4 regions of the Comamonas piscis genome follow, and region 2 is predicted to be linked to each of the others. Evidence: predicted binding sites of a transcription regulator. Region 2 holds the regulator's gene; each other region holds the start of a gene.
The links. Region 2 encodes sigma-54, which starts transcription at its own class of promoters, with help from an activator protein. Its sites were predicted from a motif close to TGGCANGNAANCTGCTTT; they were not measured.
Positions count from the first base shown of each region.

Region 1: the regulator sigma-54 is predicted to act here: its motif matches at 1,804-1,821, upstream of HS961_RS06215 (CmpA/NrtA family ABC transporter substrate-binding protein).
Region 3: the regulator sigma-54 is predicted to act here: its motif matches at 2,350-2,367, upstream of HS961_RS01440 (TorF family putative porin).
Region 4: the regulator sigma-54 is predicted to act here: its motif matches at 2,589-2,606, upstream of HS961_RS07275 (urease subunit gamma).

Region 1 is NZ_CP058554.1:1,391,669-1,395,952, forward strand. It holds gene HS961_RS06205 (M55 family metallopeptidase) at 1-275, shown strand, start outside; gene HS961_RS06210 (nitrate regulatory protein) at 353-1,654, shown strand; gene HS961_RS06215 (CmpA/NrtA family ABC transporter substrate-binding protein) at 1,976-3,253, shown strand; gene ntrB (nitrate ABC transporter permease) at 3,351-4,247, shown strand; gene HS961_RS06225 (ABC transporter ATP-binding protein) at 4,244-4,284, shown strand, end outside.
Region 2 is NZ_CP058554.1:5,140,327-5,144,610, forward strand. It holds gene HS961_RS23245 (aspartyl/asparaginyl beta-hydroxylase domain-containing protein) at 110-1,033, shown strand; gene rpoN (RNA polymerase factor sigma-54) at 1,122-2,747, opposite strand; gene lptB (LPS export ABC transporter ATP-binding protein) at 2,853-3,629, opposite strand; gene lptA (lipopolysaccharide transport periplasmic protein LptA) at 3,653-4,284, opposite strand, start outside.
Region 3 is NZ_CP058554.1:289,540-293,823, reverse strand. It holds gene HS961_RS01450 (ABC transporter substrate-binding protein) at 1-381, opposite strand, end outside; gene HS961_RS01445 (YifB family Mg chelatase-like AAA ATPase) at 551-2,095, opposite strand; gene HS961_RS01440 (TorF family putative porin) at 2,423-3,154, shown strand; gene glnK (P-II family nitrogen regulator) at 3,198-3,536, shown strand; gene HS961_RS01430 (ammonium transporter) at 3,603-4,284, shown strand, end outside.
Region 4 is NZ_CP058554.1:1,630,772-1,635,055, reverse strand. It holds gene ureC (urease subunit alpha) at 1-1,264, opposite strand, end outside; gene HS961_RS07285 (urease subunit beta) at 1,314-1,622, opposite strand; gene HS961_RS07280 (HupE/UreJ family protein) at 1,637-2,245, opposite strand; gene HS961_RS07275 (urease subunit gamma) at 2,277-2,579, opposite strand; gene HS961_RS07270 (urease accessory protein UreD) at 2,840-3,670, shown strand; gene HS961_RS07265 (SCO family protein) at 3,675-4,283, opposite strand.

The DNA of each region.
Region 1 (4,284 bases), 1.5 Mb from region 2:
GTGGCATCAGCCTGTCGCCCGAGCAAGCGCAAAACGCCATCCGCGCTGGGGTGGCGCAGGGCCTGGCCGGGCGTGCGCGCTGCCAGCCGCTGCCAACCGCCAGCCCGGTGCAGGTGCAGATCGCCGCCACCTCGCCGGGCATGGCCGATCTGTTCTGCCAGTGGCCGACCCTGGAGCGGGTCGATGGCCGCACGGTGCGCTTTAGCGCGCCGGACATTGAATCGGCCGTGCGCATGACCAACTGCCTGTCGGCCATGTCCAGCATGCTGCGCTGAGCGGCATGCGGCCAGGCCCCAGCGGGCATGGCATGAAACCTGCTGGGTAGAGCGCTCTACATTGGTGGTGCGCGTTTATGAAGTCTTCCCTGCATTTTCTGGTCGCTGCCCGCCAGCATGAGATGGCTGCGCTGGAACAGCTGGGCAAGGCCTGCTCGCTGGTGGTGGCCATGTCGTCTCTGGTGCATGCGCTGCAAAAGGAGCGCGGGCTGTCCAACATGGTGCTGGCCAGCGGAGGCGCGCAAGGTGCCGAGCTGTTGGCGCCCCAGCGGCTGCTGGCGGATGCGCAGATCGCCAACGTGCGCGATGAGCTTGATCGCCTCGGCCCGCACCCATCAGGTGGCAGCGGCGCGCGGTTATGCAATGCGATTGCTTATACCTTGCAAGGCGTGGCGGCCCTGCCTGCGCTGCGCGCCCAGGTGCAGGCCGGGGGGCTGACACCTGTTGCATGTACCGATGCCTTTGCGCGGCTGATTGCCGGCTGCCTGGCTGTCGTGTTTGAGGCGGCCGACAGCGCCAACGAGCCCGAGATATCGCGCATGCTGGTGGCCCTGTTCCACCTGATGCAGGGCAAGGAGCTGGCCGGGCAGGAGCGCGCCTGCGGCACCAGCGCCTTTGCCTCGGGCCAGCTGCAGCCCCCCGCCCGCGCGCAGTGGCTGCATTTGATTGAATCGCAGGAGCGCTGCTTTGAGGTGTTTGCCAGCCTGGCCAGCGCCCGCGTGCTGCTGCTGTGGCAGGCCCATGTGGCGGGAGATACTGACATGGCGGCGGTGGAGCGCATGCGCCGCGTGGCCCATACCGCCGCTGGCTGCCGCCTGAGCCGCAGCGGCAGCGCCGACTGGTTTGCCGCCTGCAGCCACCGGCTGGATGCCCTGCATGGCGTGGAGACCCTGGTGGCGCAGGAGCTGCAGGTGCTGTGCCTGCACAAGCTGCAGGCGCAGGAGCAAGCGCTGGCGGCCTTGCAGGTGCTGCCGCCGGGCGCTGAAGGGGTCGCTGGGGCCGCAGAGGGCGGTATGGCCTTTTTTGAAGCATCGGCACCGCCCGATGCCTGGTCGCTGGATGCCGTGGGCGCACCGGCGCTGGGGCGCGATATCTTGTCGCTGGTGCAGCAGCAATCACAGCGGCTGCAGACCATGCAGAGCCAGATCCACGAGGCCAAGACTGCCCTGCATGAGCGCAAGACCCTGGAGCGCGCCAAGGGCCTGCTGATGGCCCAGCACCAGCTCAGCGAGAGCGATGCCTACCAGCTGCTGCGCCAGACGGCGATGAACCAGAACAAGCGCATGCTGGAAGTGGCCGAGGCGGTGCTGGCGATGGCGGCCATGGTGCCCACCGTGCCCTCTGGGGCTGCTGGGCCTGCTGCTGCCGAGCGCCGCTGATCCTTCCTTCCTCAACAACGACCTCGCGCACCAAAGCATGGCAGCCATTGAGCAGCCAGCTGTTGCAATGCACCATTGCAGGGACGGTGCCGGGCATGCAGCGCTGGCAGCGGTCTCGTCTTCAGAGTGAAGCACTGCATTTTTTAAATTGGCATGGAATATGCATTGATCTCCTCAACCAGGCCAAAGGCGGCCTGTTTCCGGTAATCGCGAGTTATTTCGGGACAACGGCGTCCCTTTCCTGATGGTGCAAGCCATCAGCGGAAGGACGCCGTTTTTTGTTTTTGGAATCTGCAACGCCTTCGATGGAGTTTGACAAGAATGACGATACGCCCCACCACCGACACCGCCCCGGCCACTGAGGCATCGCCCGCCCGCCGCCGGTTCTTGCGCCATGGCGCCCAGGCAGCGGCCGCCACCTTTGTCTACAGCGCGCTGGGCCACCAGGGTGTCTGGGCTGCAGGCTCGGATGCGCCTGAGAAAAAAGAGGTCAACATCGGCTTTATCCCGCTGACCGACTGCGCCAGCGTGGTGATGGCCTCGGTGCTGGGCCTGGACCAGAAGTACGGCGTCAAGATCATGCCCAGCAAGGAAGCGAGCTGGGCAGGGGTGCGCGACAAGCTGATCAATGGCGACCTGCACTTTGCCCATGTGCTCTACGGCCTGGTCTACGGCGTGCAGCTGGGCGTGGGCAGCCCGCAAAAGGACATGGCGGTGCTGATGACGCTCAACCGCAATGGCCAGGCGATCACCCTGTCCAAAAAACTGGCCGACAAGGGCGCGGTGGATGCCGCCTCGCTGGCCAAGCTGATGGCCGCCGAGAAGCGCGAATACACCTTTGCGCAGACCTTCCCCACGGGCACCCATGCGATGTGGCTCTACTACTGGCTGGCCAGCGCGGGCATCCACCCGCTCAAGGATGCGAAAGTGATCACCGTGCCGCCGCCGCAGATGGTGGCCAATATGCGGGTGGGCAATATGGATGGCTTTTGCGTGGGCGAGCCCTGGGGCCACCGCGCGATCATGGATGGCATTGGCATCACGGCAGTCACCACCCAGGACATCTGGCGCGACCACCCGGAAAAGGTGCTGGGCTGCACGCAGGATTTTGTCAGCCGCCACCCCAACACCGCGCGCGCTGTCACCATGGCCATTCTGGAGGCGGGCCGCTGGATCGATGCCAGCCTGCAGAACAAGCAGAAGATGGCCGAGACCATTGCCGGCAAGGCCTATGTGAACACCAGCGTGGACGCCATCAACCAGCGCATTCTGGGCCGTTACCAGAATGGCCTGGGCAAGACCTGGGACGACCCGAACCACATGAAATTCTTTGCCGATGGCGAGGCCAGCTACCCCTATCTGTCCGATGGCATGTGGTTCCTCACCCAGCACAAGCGCTGGGGTTTGCTGAAGAACCACCCCGACTACCTGGCCGTCGCGAAAAAGATCAACCAGACCGCCCTGTACAAGGAAGCGGCCACGCAGTTGAAGATTGCCGTGCCCAAGTCGGACATGCGCAGCAGCGCGCTGATCGATGGCAAGGTCTGGGATGGTTCGGACCCCGCCAAGTACGCCGACAGCTTTGCGATCAAAGCCTGATAAGGAGAGCCCCATGCCCGCTGCATTGCGAGAGAGTGTTTCGCCCCTGCCGACATCGGCCCCGCCCGAGCGCAAGATCTTGTCCATCCATGAGCACATGGCGCGCGGCCTGCCCACGGCAGGCGCGGTAAGCCAGCCCCTGGTGGCAGCGCCGGCCGTGCTGGCCTCGGCGGCCCCGGTGGCCCCGCGCGATCTGGCCGCCGCCTGGCAGCAGCGCTTTGGCAGCTTGGTGCAAAGCCTGCTGCCACCGGTGCTGGGCTTTGGCCTGCTGCTGGTGCTGTGGTCCATCGTCGCCCAGGGCAACCCGGGCATCCCCGGCCCGCAGGAGACCTGGCTGCAGGCGCAGGAGATCTTTCGCGACCCCTTCTACCGCAACGGCCCCAATGACCAGGGCGTGGGCTGGAATGTGCTGGCCTCGCTGCAGCGGGTGAGCATCGGCTTTGGCCTGGCGGCGCTGGTCGGTATTCCGCTGGGTTTTGTGATTGGCCGTTTTGACTTTCTCTCGCGCATGTTCAACCCGGTCATCAGCCTGCTGCGCCCGGTGTCGCCCCTGGCCTGGCTGCCGATTGGCCTGCTGGTGTTCAAGGGCGCGAACCCGGCGGCGATCTGGACCATCTTTATCTGCTCGATCTGGCCGATGGTGATCAACACGGCCGTCGGTGTGCAGCGCGTGCCGCAGGACTATATGAATGTGGCGCGGGTGCTGAACCTGAGTGAGTGGAAGATTGCCACCACCATCCTCTTCCCCGCCGTGCTGCCCTACATGCTGACGGGCGTGCGCCTGGCCGTTGGCACCGCCTGGCTGGTGATCGTGGCCGCCGAGATGCTGACCGGTGGCGTGGGCATTGGCTTTTGGGTCTGGGACGAGTGGAACAACCTCAACGTCAAGAACATCATCATTGCGATCTTTGTCATTGGCCTCGTTGGCCTGCTGCTGGAATGGGCGCTGATCCGCCTGGCCACCGCATTCACTTTTGAGGAGGTCAAGGCATGACCGTCAATCCCAACCCCCAGGCCGCAGCCCCCAACCT
Region 2 (4,284 bases):
GACGGATGCAATAGGCCTGCTGGCAGCAGGCCATCCAACCGCCCCGCAGGCCTTGCAGCGCGCCAGTTTGCGCTTGCGCAGACAGCCGCCGCAGCTAAAATCGCTGTCTATGGCAAAAATCATCGTTCTGGCCCTGGTGCTGCTTTTCTTTGGCTGCGGCCTCTATATGCACCTGCGCGGCAAGGTTCGGCACAAGCTGCTGCGCCAGCTGTTCGACCACTCCACTTTCACGGCGCCGTTCAATGTGTTCATGCTGATGTTCAGCAAGGTGCCGCGCACGCCCTACCTGCCCACCAGCACCTTCCCCGACCTGGCGCCCTTGCAAGCCAACTGGCGCGAGATCCGCGAAGAAGCCATCGGCCTGCAGAAGGCGATGCAGATCAAGGCAGCGGCCAACAACGACGATGCGGGCTTCAACTCCTTCTTCAAGACCGGCTGGAAGCGCTTCTACCTGAAGTGGTACGGCCAGGCCCACCCGTCGGCGATGGAGCTCTGCCCCAAGACCAGCGCACTGGTGCAATCGATCCCCGGCATCAAGGCCGCCATGTTTGCTGAGCTGCCGCCCGGCGCCAAGCTCAACCTTCACCGCGATCCCTATGCCGGCTCGCTGCGCTACCACCTGGCCGTTCTGGCGCCCAATGACGACCGCTGCATGATCGAAGTCGATGGCACGCCCTACAGCTGGCGCGAGGGCGAAGGCGTGATTTTTGACGAGACCTTTATGCATTGGGCCGAGAACCGGTCCGAGGGCAACCGCATCGTGCTGTTCTGCGATGTCGAGCGCCCCATGACCAATGGCTTTGCGCAGTGGCTCAACCGCTGGCTGGGCACGCATGTGGTGGCTGCTGCCAGCTCGCCCAACAACGAAGGCGATCCGCGCGGCTTTATCAGCCGCATCTTCAAGGTGTCGTTCTACATGGGCCAGTACCGCCGCCGCTTCAAGGCCTGGAACAAGACGGCCTACAAGCTGACCAAGTTCGGCCTGATGCTGGCCGTGCTGGCCTTGTTTATCTGGTGGCTCTGGCCCAAGTAAACTGGCGCCGTCTCAACGCAAAAACCGCAGTTCAACGAACTGCGGTTTTTTTATGCGCTGGGCCTTGAGCCCGCTGCGCCAACAACGCCTACAGCGCCTTGCGCAAACTGGCGGGCGGGATGCGCATTGCTTCACGGTATTTGGCCACCGTGCGGCGCGCGCATTCAATGCCCTGGGCCTGCAGCAGATCGGCGATTTTTGCGTCCGACAGCGGCTTCTTGGCGCTTTCCTCGTCCAGCAGTTGCTTGATCAGCGCCTTGACGGCGGTACTGGAGGCGCTGCCGCCGGTCTCGGTACCCAGGCCTGAGCCAAAGAAGTACTTCAGCTCAAAGGTACCCTGCGGCGTGGCCATGTACTTGGCGGTGGTCACGCGGCTGATGGTGGACTCGTGCAAACCCAGCTCATCGGCGATCTCGCGCAGCACCATGGGGCGCATGGCCAGCTCGCCATGCACAAAGAAATTGCGCTGCCGCTCCACAATGGCCTGCGACACGCGCAAGATGGTGTCAAAGCGCTGCTGGATGTTCTTGATGAACCAGCGCGCCTCCTGCAGGCGCTGCTGCAAGGCGCCATGGCCTTCGCTGCCCTTGTGGCTGCGCAAGGCATTGGCATAGACATCCTGCACGCGCAGGCGCGGCATCACTTCGGCATTGAGCTGCACGCTGAAGCCGGGCACCGGCAAACCGCGCTCATTGCTGGGGCGCACGATGACATCGGGAATGATGGCATTGCGGTCCACATCCGCATAGGGGCGGCCGGGCCGGGGCTCCAACTTGGCGATCAAGACCAGCGCGCTGCGCACTGCCGCTTCGTTGCAGCCTGTCAGCTGCATCAGCTTGCGCACATCGCGGCGCGCCAGCAGATCGAGTGATTCCTGGCAGACCAGCAAAGCCGTTTCCAGCGCCAGTGCATCGGCCTCGGGGGTGTCCGAGCCTTCTTCATCCAGCAGGCGTTGCCGCGCCTTGATCTGCAGCTGCATGCACTCAGACAGGTTGCGTGCACCCACCCCAAGGGGTTCCAGGCTTTGCAGCAAGCGCAGCGCGACCGTGAGGTGGTGGAGCAGCGCTTCATAGCGCTCGGGGTCGCTGGCATCGCCAAAGCTTTGCGCCAGCTCGGCCAAGGTCTCTTCCAGATAGCCGTCGTCGTTCAGCGATTCGATCAAGAAATAGAGTGCGGCCTGGCCCTCCTGGCACAAACGCAGTGACAGCGCCTGGCGGTGCAGCACATCCTGCAGGCTCAGGTGCTCGGAACGCCGGTCGGACAGCGGCGCTTCATCGTCGTCATCGCCCGAGCCCGCACTGGAGCGCGCGGGCAGGTCGCCCCCCCACTCTTCCCAGTCCGAGGCCGAGTCGCCGGAAGCGGCTTCCGCATCAACGCCCGTTTCCTTGCCCGCGCCAAAATCCAAAGGCAGGTCGGAAGGACCCGCCTCGAAATCGCTCGCGCTGCTGGTGTCGGTGCTGGCAGTGGTCTCGGTGGCTTTGTCGCCCACAGCGGCGGTCTCGGTGCCCTCGCTGGTGTCTTGGGCCGGTGCTTCCGCCCGTTCCGAATCAACAGCGTCATCGCCTTCGCGTTCCAGAAACGGGTTTTCATCGAGCATTTGCTCGACTTCCTGCGTCAGCTCTTGGGTGGACAGCTGCAGCAGACGGATGGACTGCTGCAATTGCGGCGTGAGGGTCAGGCTCTGCGATACACGCAGTGACAGCGAAGGCATCATGGCAGCGCCTCCGTGCCGACCACGGCAGATGGCATCCGACAAGCCCCAGCGGCCCGGCGGCGCAAGGCGGTATCTTGGCTGGCACGCCCGCCCGGGCGTGCGGCGTCACATACGGAAGTGCTCACCCAGATAGACCCTCCGCACCTCGGCGTTCTCCACAATCTCTTGCGGCGTGCCTGCGGCCAGCACCTTGCCATCGCTGATGATGCAGGCGTGGTCACAGATGCCCAGGGTTTCGCGCACATTGTGGTCGGTGATTAGCACGCCGATGCCGCGCTCTTTCAGGAAGGCGACAATGCGCTGGATCTCGATCACCGCAATCGGGTCGATACCGGCAAAGGGCTCGTCGAGCAGGATGAAACGGGGCTGGGTCGCCAGCGCGCGGGCGATCTCGACCCGGCGGCGCTCGCCACCGGACAGCGCCACGGAGGGCGACTCGCGCAGGTGCTCGACGCGCAGCTCCTGCAGCAGCGCGGTGAGCTGGCGCTCGACCTCGGCGCGCGACAGCGACTTGCCATGCTCGTCCTTTTGCAGCTCCAGCACGGCGCGCACATTGTCCTGCACGCTGAGCTTGCGGAAGATCGATGCCTCCTGCGGCAGGTAGGACAGGCCCAGCTGCGAGCGCTGGTGGATCGGCATATCGGCGACCGACTGGCCATCGATGCGGATGTCTCCGCCATCGCTGCGCACCAGGCCCACGATCATGTAGAACGAGGTGGTTTTGCCAGCACCATTGGGGCCGAGCAAACCCACCACTTCGCCTTTGCGCACCGACAGCGACACATCCTTGACCACCTTGCGGCTGCCATAGGACTTCTCCAGGTGCAACACCTCCAGCTGGCTGCGGTGGTCGCTGTTGGCGACCCGGGCATTGACGGAAATGGTCGAGGAGTTCTCTGCCACGGTTACTTGGCTCCGTCGTTCAGTTGGGTGCTGGGGCGCAAGGGGGTCTTGTCGTCCGCTGCGGGCTTGGCCGGGGTGCTGGCCTTGTCGTCCGCCTTGGGCGTCAGGATCACGCGCACGCGGCCGTTTTTCGCAGCGCCGGGCTTGGGATCGCTGGCTTGCGCGCCTTTCTGGCCGACCACGGTAAAGGTGTCGGTCAGGTTGTTGTAGGTGATCAGCGGGCCACTGACCTGGTCGGTCAAGGTGGTCTCGCGGTAGCGGCGCAGCTCGCCACGGCGCTCAAAATGCACGGTGTCATCGCGACCGTTGTAGGTGATGACCTCACCTTCGCCTTCAACGAACTCGTCGGGCGCGCCCGGTGCCGAGTCCCGCTTTTGGCGGAAGAACGCCAGCTTGCCCGGAGCAGCAGTCACCACGCCATGCTGGAAGCCGTCGCGGTCCTGGCTGACGGTCAACTGCGCACCGCGAATGATGATGGTGCCCTTGGTCACCACCACATTGCCGGTAAACACGCTGGTTTGCTTCAGTTCATCGTGGCGGCCATCGTCCGCCTCGATGTTCATGGGCTTGGTACGGTCGGCACGCTCAGCATGCGACAGCAGCGGCAAGGCCAGCATGGCCGCCACCAACAAGG
Region 3 (4,284 bases), 350 kb from region 2:
TTTCTCCAACGCCACCGGGCGCACGGCCAGCGCCACGGCGCTGCTCCACACGCCGGTGATCGCCACCACGCCATCCACATCGATCAGCTTGCGTGCGGCAGACACGCCAGCCGTCGGCGTGGTCTCGTCATCGGCCACCACGATCTCCAAGGGCCGGCCCAGCACACCGCCATGGGCATTGATGTGGGCAGCAGCTGCCTTGGCCGCCGTTTCCTCTTCCTTGCCGTAGGCGCCTCCCGATCCGGTCAGCGGTGCCAGCAAGCCGATACGGATGGGTGCCCCGCTGGGGGCACTGGCTGCACCTGCCGCACTGGCACCGGCCACCACACACATCGAGGCCACCGCCACGCCCAAGACTCGCCACTGGCCTAATTTGCTCACACCCATATCCGCTTTCAAAAACCCGCCGTTCGCAGCAGGGCTGCGCGGCGTAAAAGGGGGGATTGTGCGAAGACAGCGTTGCGCGAGGAACTAATTTTTCTGACTTAGCAAACGCGTTTTTTGCATAAGGGCGGGTATTGGCCAGCGCTGCCGGGAGTGCATGCGCTGTCTACATGCCGCTCGTACCCAACAATGCCCGCCGGTACTGCACCGCCTCGGCCACATGGGCCGGGCTGATGGTCTCCGACTGCGCCAGGTCGGCAATCGAGCGCGCCACGCGCAGGCTGCGGTGGATGCCGCGTGCAGACCAGGCCAGCTGGGCGGCGGCGGTTTGCAGCAGTTGCAGTGCGGCGGGCTCGGCCTGGCAGTGGGCGTCGAGCGCCTGGCCTTGCAGCTGCTGGTTCAGCATGCCTTGGCGCTGCAGTGAGCGGGCGCGGGCGGCGGTTACCCGCTCGCGGATGGCGGCGGTCGATTCGCCGGCCGGGGCGGTGAGCAGCTCATCGGCGGGCAGGGGGCTGACTTCCAGGTGCAGGTCGATGCGGTCGAGCAGGGGGCCGCTGATGCGCGCCTGGTAGCGGCTGACCTGGTCGGGCGAGCAGCGGCAGGCGCGCTGGCGCGAGCCCCGAAAACCGCAGGGGCAGGGGTTCATCGCGGCGATGAGCTGAAAGCGGGCGGGGAAGGTGGCCTGCTGCGCGGCGCGGGCAATGCTGATCTGGCCGGTCTCCAGCGGCTCGCGCAGTGCTTCCAGCGCGCTGCGCGGAAATTCAGGAAGCTCATCCAAAAACAGCACACCGCAATGGGCCAGCGATATCGCACCGGGCCGGGGCGGGCTGCCGCCGCCCACCAGGGCCACGGCGCTGGCGGTGTGGTGGGGCGCCATCGTGGTGCGCTGGCCCCAGCTGCGGGCATCAAAGGCGCCGACCAGGCTGTGCACGGCAGCGTTCTCCAGCGCCTCGGCCACGCTCAGCGCAGGCAGCAGGCCGGCAAAGCGCTGGGCCAGCATCGATTTGCCAGCGCCCGGTGCGCCCAGCATCAGCAGGTTGTGGCCGCCGCAGGCAGCGATCTCCAGCACGCGCTTGCTGGCGGTCTGGCCTTTGACGTCGGCCATGTCGGCGCCAAGCGCCTCCGGCGGCCGGCTCTGGGCGGGCATGCGCTGCCACTGGCTGGGCGCTGCATCGGGCTCGGCGTGGGCGGCCTGCGGCGCAAAGTGCTGCACCACGTCCATCAGGTGGCTGGCGCGGTAGACCTCGGCATCGGGCACCAGGGCAGCATCTTCTGCACTGCCCGGGGGCAGCACCTGGCGCACATGCTGGCCGCGCTGGTGCAGATCCATGCTCGCAGCAAGCGCGCCGCGCACCGGCCGCAAGGCGCCAGACAGCGACAGTTCGCCAGCAAACTCGTAGTGGTTGAGCCGGTCCGCATCGATGGCGCCGCTGGCCGCCAGAATGCCGACCGCGATGGCCAGGTCGTAGCGGCCCGATTCCTTGGGCAGATCGGCCGGGGCCAGGTTGACGGTGATGCGCTTGTTGTGCGGAAACTCCAGCCCGCTGTTCTGCAGCGCCGAGCGCACGCGCTCGCGGGCTTCCTTCACTTCCAGATCGGCCAGGCCGACCAGGGTGAAGCTGGGCAGGCCATTGGCCAGATGGACTTCGACGCTGACGGGATGGCCGGTGAGCCCGACCAGGGCCCGGCTGTGCACCACGGCGAGACTCATGGGCTGGCTTCCTTGTGGTTGCGCACCGTTTTGGTGCATTGCTAAGCACCTCTTGGAGGCACGGCTGCAGCCAGCATCGCAAAAGTCGGTTTTGGGGACAAGGGCGACAGCCCCGGGGCGGTCTGGCCCCTGGCCCAAGCCTGCCGCCGATCACCCCGGAGCGCCCCGTTGCGGCTCAGAACGTAAGCATTTGCAAAAAAACATAGCGCGCCGCGCTTGTCTGGTGCGCACAACGCAGCAGGTGGCGCGGAGATTGGCACGCTCTGTGCATTGTGCTTGCCACAAACGGATGGGTCGAATTCATCAACAAGGAGTGTGGCAATGGCAATGAGCAACAGAGGCTGGATGGTGGTGGCAGGTGCAGCGTTCCTGGCGCTGCCGATGGTGGCAAGCGCGCAGCTGACCGCCAACGTGAGCGTGACCACGAACTACAAGTTCCGTGGTCAGGACCAGAAGTCCTCTAGTGCCCAGTGGGTCAAGCCAGCACTCCAGGGAGGGGTCGACTACGCCTTTGGCGATAGCGGCTTTTATGTGGGTAACTGGAACTCCACCGTCGACTGGCTCGACAACAACAAGCTGGAGATGGATTTCTACGGTGGCTACAAGTTCAAGGCGGCCGATGTGGACTGGGACCTGGGTCTGCTGACCTATGTCTACCCGGGCAACACGCTGGGCAACACCACTGAGCTGTATGGCTCGGGTACCTACGGGCCCGTGACCGTGAAGTACTCGCACACGGTATCGAAGGATTACTTTGGCTGGGCCGGCACCAAGTACGACAGCACGTACAAGGGCCGCAACACCGGCTACCTGAATGTGGCATTTGCACAAGAGGTGGCGCCCAAGACGACCTTGAAGCTGGCCGTGGGTTACACGCGCTTTTCCAGCGACATCAAGGACCTGGGCGTGCCCAACTACCTGGACTACAGCGTGGGCGGTGCCTATGACCTGGGTGACGGCTTCTCGCTCAGCGCTGCCTGGGTGGGCGCTAACAAGACGGGTGCCTTTGGCTTTGTGAACAAGGGTCGCGCGATTGTGTCGCTGACCAAGGCTTTTTGATGCAGCGCCGCTGCAATAAGTGACGACAGGAGAACCTATGAACATGAAACTGGTAGTGGCGGTGATCAAGCCCTTCAAGCTCGATGAAGTGCGTGAGGCGCTGTCCGATATTGGGGTGCAAGGCATCACCGTGAGCGAGGTCAAGGGCTTTGGCCGCCAAAAGGGCCATACCGAGCTGTACCGCGGTGCCGAGTATGTGGTGGATTTTCTGCCCAAGGTGAAGCTGGAGATCGCGGTGGCCGAGGACCTGGTGGACCGGGTGATCGAGGCGATCGAGAACGCAGCGCGTACCGGCAAGATCGGCGACGGCAAGATCTTTGTCTCTCCGCTGGAGCAGGTGGTGCGTATCCGTACCGGTGAAACCGGCCCGAACGCTATCTAAAAAAACAGCGCTCCGCGCTGGCACAGCGCGCGCAACAAGCCAATTTATCTTGAAGGTGTGAACAACATGAGACGACTACTTTCCTTGGCAGGGCTGGCGGCGGTGGCACTGGCCACTGCGGGCAACGCGGCTGCGGCCGAAGCTGCAGCTCCCGTTTTGAACGCAGGCGATACCGCCTGGATCATGACCTCGACCATGCTGGTGATCCTGATGGTCATCCCCGGTCTGGCGCTGTTCTACGGCGGCCTGGTGCGCAGCAAGAACATGCTGTCGGTGCTGGCCCAGGTGTTCACGATCTTTTCGCTGATCACGGTGCTATGGACCATCTACGGCTACTCGCTGACCTTCTCCGGCGAAGGCAACTTCTTCGGTGACTTTGGCAAGGTGTTCCTGATGGGCATCACGCCGGATACGTTGTCCGGTGCGATGGCGACGGTGCCTGAGTATGTGTTCGTGTCCTTCCAGGCCACGTTCGCTGCCATTACCGTGGCGCTGATCGTCGGTGCCTTTGCCGAGCGCATCAAGTTCGCTGCCGTGATGATCTTCGCGGTGCTGTGGTTCACCTTCAGCTACCTGCCGATTGCCCACATGGTCTGGGGCGGTGGTCTGCTGGGCAAGGATGGCGCGCTGGACTTTGCTGGCGGCACCGTTGTGCACATCAACGCCGGTGTGGCCGGTCTGGTGGGCTCCTATGTGCTGGGTAAGCGCCTGGGCTTTGGCCGCGAAGCGCTGGCTCCGCACAACCTGA
Region 4 (4,284 bases), 1.7 Mb from region 2:
TGCCATGGGCAATGGCGGGGTTGATGGTGTACTTGGCGATGTAGCGCTTGATGCGAAAGTTGTCATGCCGGTCGCTGTCGCCCGGCAAGGCGCCGCGCTGCTGCTTCATCTTGTGCGCCGTCTGCCAGGTGCGCAGAATCACCTCACCCACCCGGCCCATGGCCTGGCTGTCGGAGCTGAACATGCTGATTGCGCCGATGTCGTGCAGGATGTCCTCGGCCGCAATGGTTTCCTTGCGAATGCGGCTTTCGGCAAAGGCCAGGTCCTCGGCAATGCCGGCATCCAGGTGGTGGCAGACCATCAGCATGTCCACATGCTCGTCCAAGGTGTTGATGGTGTAAGGCCGCGTCGGGTTGGTGGAGCTGGGCAGCACATTGCTCTCGCCCACCACCTTCAAAATATCGGGCGCATGGCCGCCGCCCGCGCCTTCGGTATGGAAGGTGTGAATGGTGCGGCCCTTGAAAGCCGCCACCGTGTCTTCGACAAAGCCGCTCTCGTTGAGCGTATCGGTGTGGATCGCCACCTGGGTGTCGGTCAGCTCGGCCACATCCAGGCAGTTGTCGATGGCGGCCGGCGTGCTGCCCCAGTCCTCATGCAGCTTGAGGCCAATCGCGCCGGCATCGATCTGCTCATGCAAAGCCAGCGGCAGGCTGGCATTGCCCTTGCCCAAAAAGCCCAGGTTCATCGGGAAGGCATCGGCCGCCTGCAGCATGCGCTCCATGTTCCAGGCGCCGGGCGTGCAGGTCGTGGCAAAGGTGCCGGTGGCCGGGCCGGTGCCGCCACCAATCATCGTGGTCACCCCGCTGGTCAGCGCCTCTTCGATCTGCTGGGGGGCGATGAAGTGGATGTGCGTGTCGATACCGCCGGCGGTGACGATGTTGCCTTCGCAGCTGATGATCTCGGTGCCCGGACCAATGGTGATGTCCACGCCCGGTTGCGTGTCCGGGTTGCCGGCCTTGCCGATCGCGGCAATGCGGCCGGCCTTGAGGCCAATGTCCGCCTTGACAATGCCCCAGTGGTCGATGATCAGCGCATTGGTCAACACCGTGTCCATCGCGCCTTGCGCGCTGCTGCGCTGGCTTTGCGCCATGCCGTCGCGGATGGTCTTGCCACCGCCAAACTTCACCTCTTCGCCATAGCCACCGGCCCGCAGGGTGAAGTCCTGCTCCACTTCCACGATCAGCGCGGTATCGGCCAGGCGCAGGCGGTCACCCACCGTGGGCCCATAGGTTTCTGCGTATGCGCGTCTGTCCATCGTTGCCATCAGAACCATCCAGTCTTAGTACCCAAGCCAGCAGGCTGCGTGCCGCGCATCATTCCAGCGCTCCTTGCACCAGGCCGCGAAAGCCGTAGATCTGCCGGTCGCCGCCAATGTCCACCAGCTCCACGGTGCGCTGCTGGCCGGGCTCAAAGCGCACCGCCATACCGCTGGCAATATGCAGGCGCATGCCATGGGCTGCCTGGCGGTCAAACACCAGGCCGGCATTGGTCTCGGCAAAGTGGTAGTGCGAGCCGACCTGGATCGGCCGGTCGCTGGCGTTGTGTACCACCACCGTGGTGGTGCGGCGCCCGGGGTTCAGTAGATGTTCGCCGTCGTCCAGCAGCAGTTCACCTGGGATCATCGTGCGGCTCCTCGTCAGGCCAAACGCGTCAGCATGACGGCGCCCAAGACCGCGGTGGCCCCGCCCGCTACCTTGGCCAGCCAGCGGTGGCGCTGCATCAGGGCCTTGCCCAGCACCAAGCCGCCCACATGCAGCAAGGCTGAGCCCAGCGCCATGCCTGCCAGCGCGCCCACCGATGCCAACGCAGTGTCGCCCGCCAGCTCAAAGCCGTGTGCCGCCCCGTGGAAGAACGCAAACACCCCCGCCAGCGCAGCGGCCAGTACCCAGGGCATCTGCTTTTGCACGGCTACCAGCAAGCCCAGCACCAGCACCGATGCGGCAATCATCGGCTCCACACCTGGTACCCATAGCCCGGAAAATCCGGCCAGTGCGCCGGCCACCAGCAAGGCCACAAAGGCGGCCGGTGCGCGCCAGGCCGGCGTCACGGTCAGCGCGCTCCAGGCGCCTACCGCCAGCATCGCGGCCATATGGTCGGCGCCGGTAAAGGGGTGGGCAAAGGCATGGCCAAAGCTGCTCAAAAAGCTGTGGTGGTCACCACCATCGGCGCCCACATGGGCGAGGGCTGACAAAGGCATGGCGGCAGCGGCGGTGGCCAGAGCGGCAGAGAATTTATGGAGTTTCATGGTGCTTGCTTGCGCAGGGAAAGGAGGGGAATCAGGCAATCGGCTCATGCACGGTGACGAGCTTGGTGCCATCGGGAAAGGTGGCCTCGATCTGGATATCGGCAATCATCTCGGGGATGCCCTCCATCACATCGGCACGGGTCAGCACCGAGCGGCCGGCGCTCATCAGCTGGGCGACGGTACGGCCATCGCGCGCACCTTCCATCACAAAGGCGCTGATCAGCGCCACCGCCTCGGGGTAGTTCAGCTTGAGCCCCCGGGCCAGGCGCCGCTCGGCCAGCAAGGCGGCGGTAAAGATCAGCAGCTTGTCTTTTTCGCGAGGTGTCAGTTCCATGCCGAGAGCAAAGCAAGGCACATGCCAATCACGGCAGGGCATCGCACCCTGCACGCTTTCTGTGCCAGCGCACTGCCATCGGCACCACAACGCAGCACCGGCAGCCGCTGCGCACCAAATAGGCACACACGGCAGCCCATAGCGGTGCAGAACCTGGCACGTGGCTTGCAGAGCCCTGGCATGCCTCTCGCCCCCCAATTGCACCCAATCCCCGCCCCAGGGCCTTGCCGCCCATGCCATAGCCACCGTGCGCGACGGCCATGAGCTGGCATGCCCAACTCGACCTGCGCTATGGCCTGCAGGCGGGCAAGACCTCGGTGCAGTTCAGCCACGATGGCCCTTTGCGCATTTTAAAAAGCCTCTACCCCGAAGGCCCGGGCATTTGCCACAACGTGCTGGTACATCCACCGGGCGGGTTGGTGGGCGGCGATGTGCTGGATATCTCGGTCGAGGTAGGTGCAGGCGCCCAAGCACTGGTGACCACGCCAGGGGCGACACGCTTTTACAAGACCAATGGCCAACCGGCCTTGCAGCGCACCCGGCTGCAGTTGCAGGCCGGTGCCCGGCTGGAATGGCTGCCGCTGGAAGCCATTGCCTACAACGCCTGCGATGCCGCGAACGAGCTGCAGATGGAACTGGCGCCCGATGCGCAGTTGCTGACCTGGGATATCACCGCGCTCGGCTTGCCGCTGGCGGGCCAGCCTTTTGTAGAAGGGGTGTTTTCGCAGCACATTGCATGGCCAGGGCATTTTTTAGAAAGAGGTCGCATCCGCGCCGATGACCACTTGCTGCTCAACGGTCAGTTGGGCCTGGCGGGGCAGCGCTGCATGGCGAGTCTGGTCTATGCCTGCGGCTCGCCCATACCGCGCACGCAGCGCGAGGCGTTGTTGGAGAGCACGCAGCTGTTGCTGGAAGCGGCACCGGCGGAGGTCATGGCAGGGGTGACCGCCCCGAATGCGCATATGCTGGTGCTGCGCGGCCTGGCCCCGGTGGTGGAGCCGGCGATGCAGTTATGGAAGACGGTATGGGGCCACTGGCGCAGCAGCCTGATGGGGCTGCCGGCGCAGCGCCCGCGCATCTGGTCGATGTGAGCGTTTAAGCGCCGTCGATCAGCTGCTCGATATCTTTGGCGAGGGTATCGACGGGCGTGCCATAGCGACTGTACAGGCGCAGGCGGCCTTCCGGGTCAAAGATGTAGTCGCCCGCAGTGTGGTCCATCGTGTAGCTGCCAGGGGTCTGGCCGTCCACCCGCTTGTAATAGACCTTGAAGTCCTTGGCCATCTTGGCCGTTTCCTCATCGCTGCCGCGCAGCGCCAGAAAGCTCGGGTCAAAGTTGGCCAGGTAGGCCTGCAGAATCTCGGGCGTGTCCCGCGAGGGATCGACCGAGGCAAAGATCACCTGCAGCTTGTCGCCCTTGGCGCCGAGCTTTTGCTTGACGGCGGCCAGGTCGCCCAAGGTGGTGGGGCAGACATCGGGGCACTGGGTGAAACCAAAGAACACCAGCACGACCTTGCCTTTGAAATCCGCCATGCTGCGGCGCTGGCCATGCTGGTCGGGCATGGAGAAATCCTGCCCATACTCTTTGCTGCCCGTCAGATCAATGGCGTTGAAATCGGCCTTGGATTTGCAGGCGGTCAGAAAACCGCCGGTCGAGGCCACTACGGCCGAGCCGGCCAGCCAGCGAAGAGCATTGCGCTTGTTCATT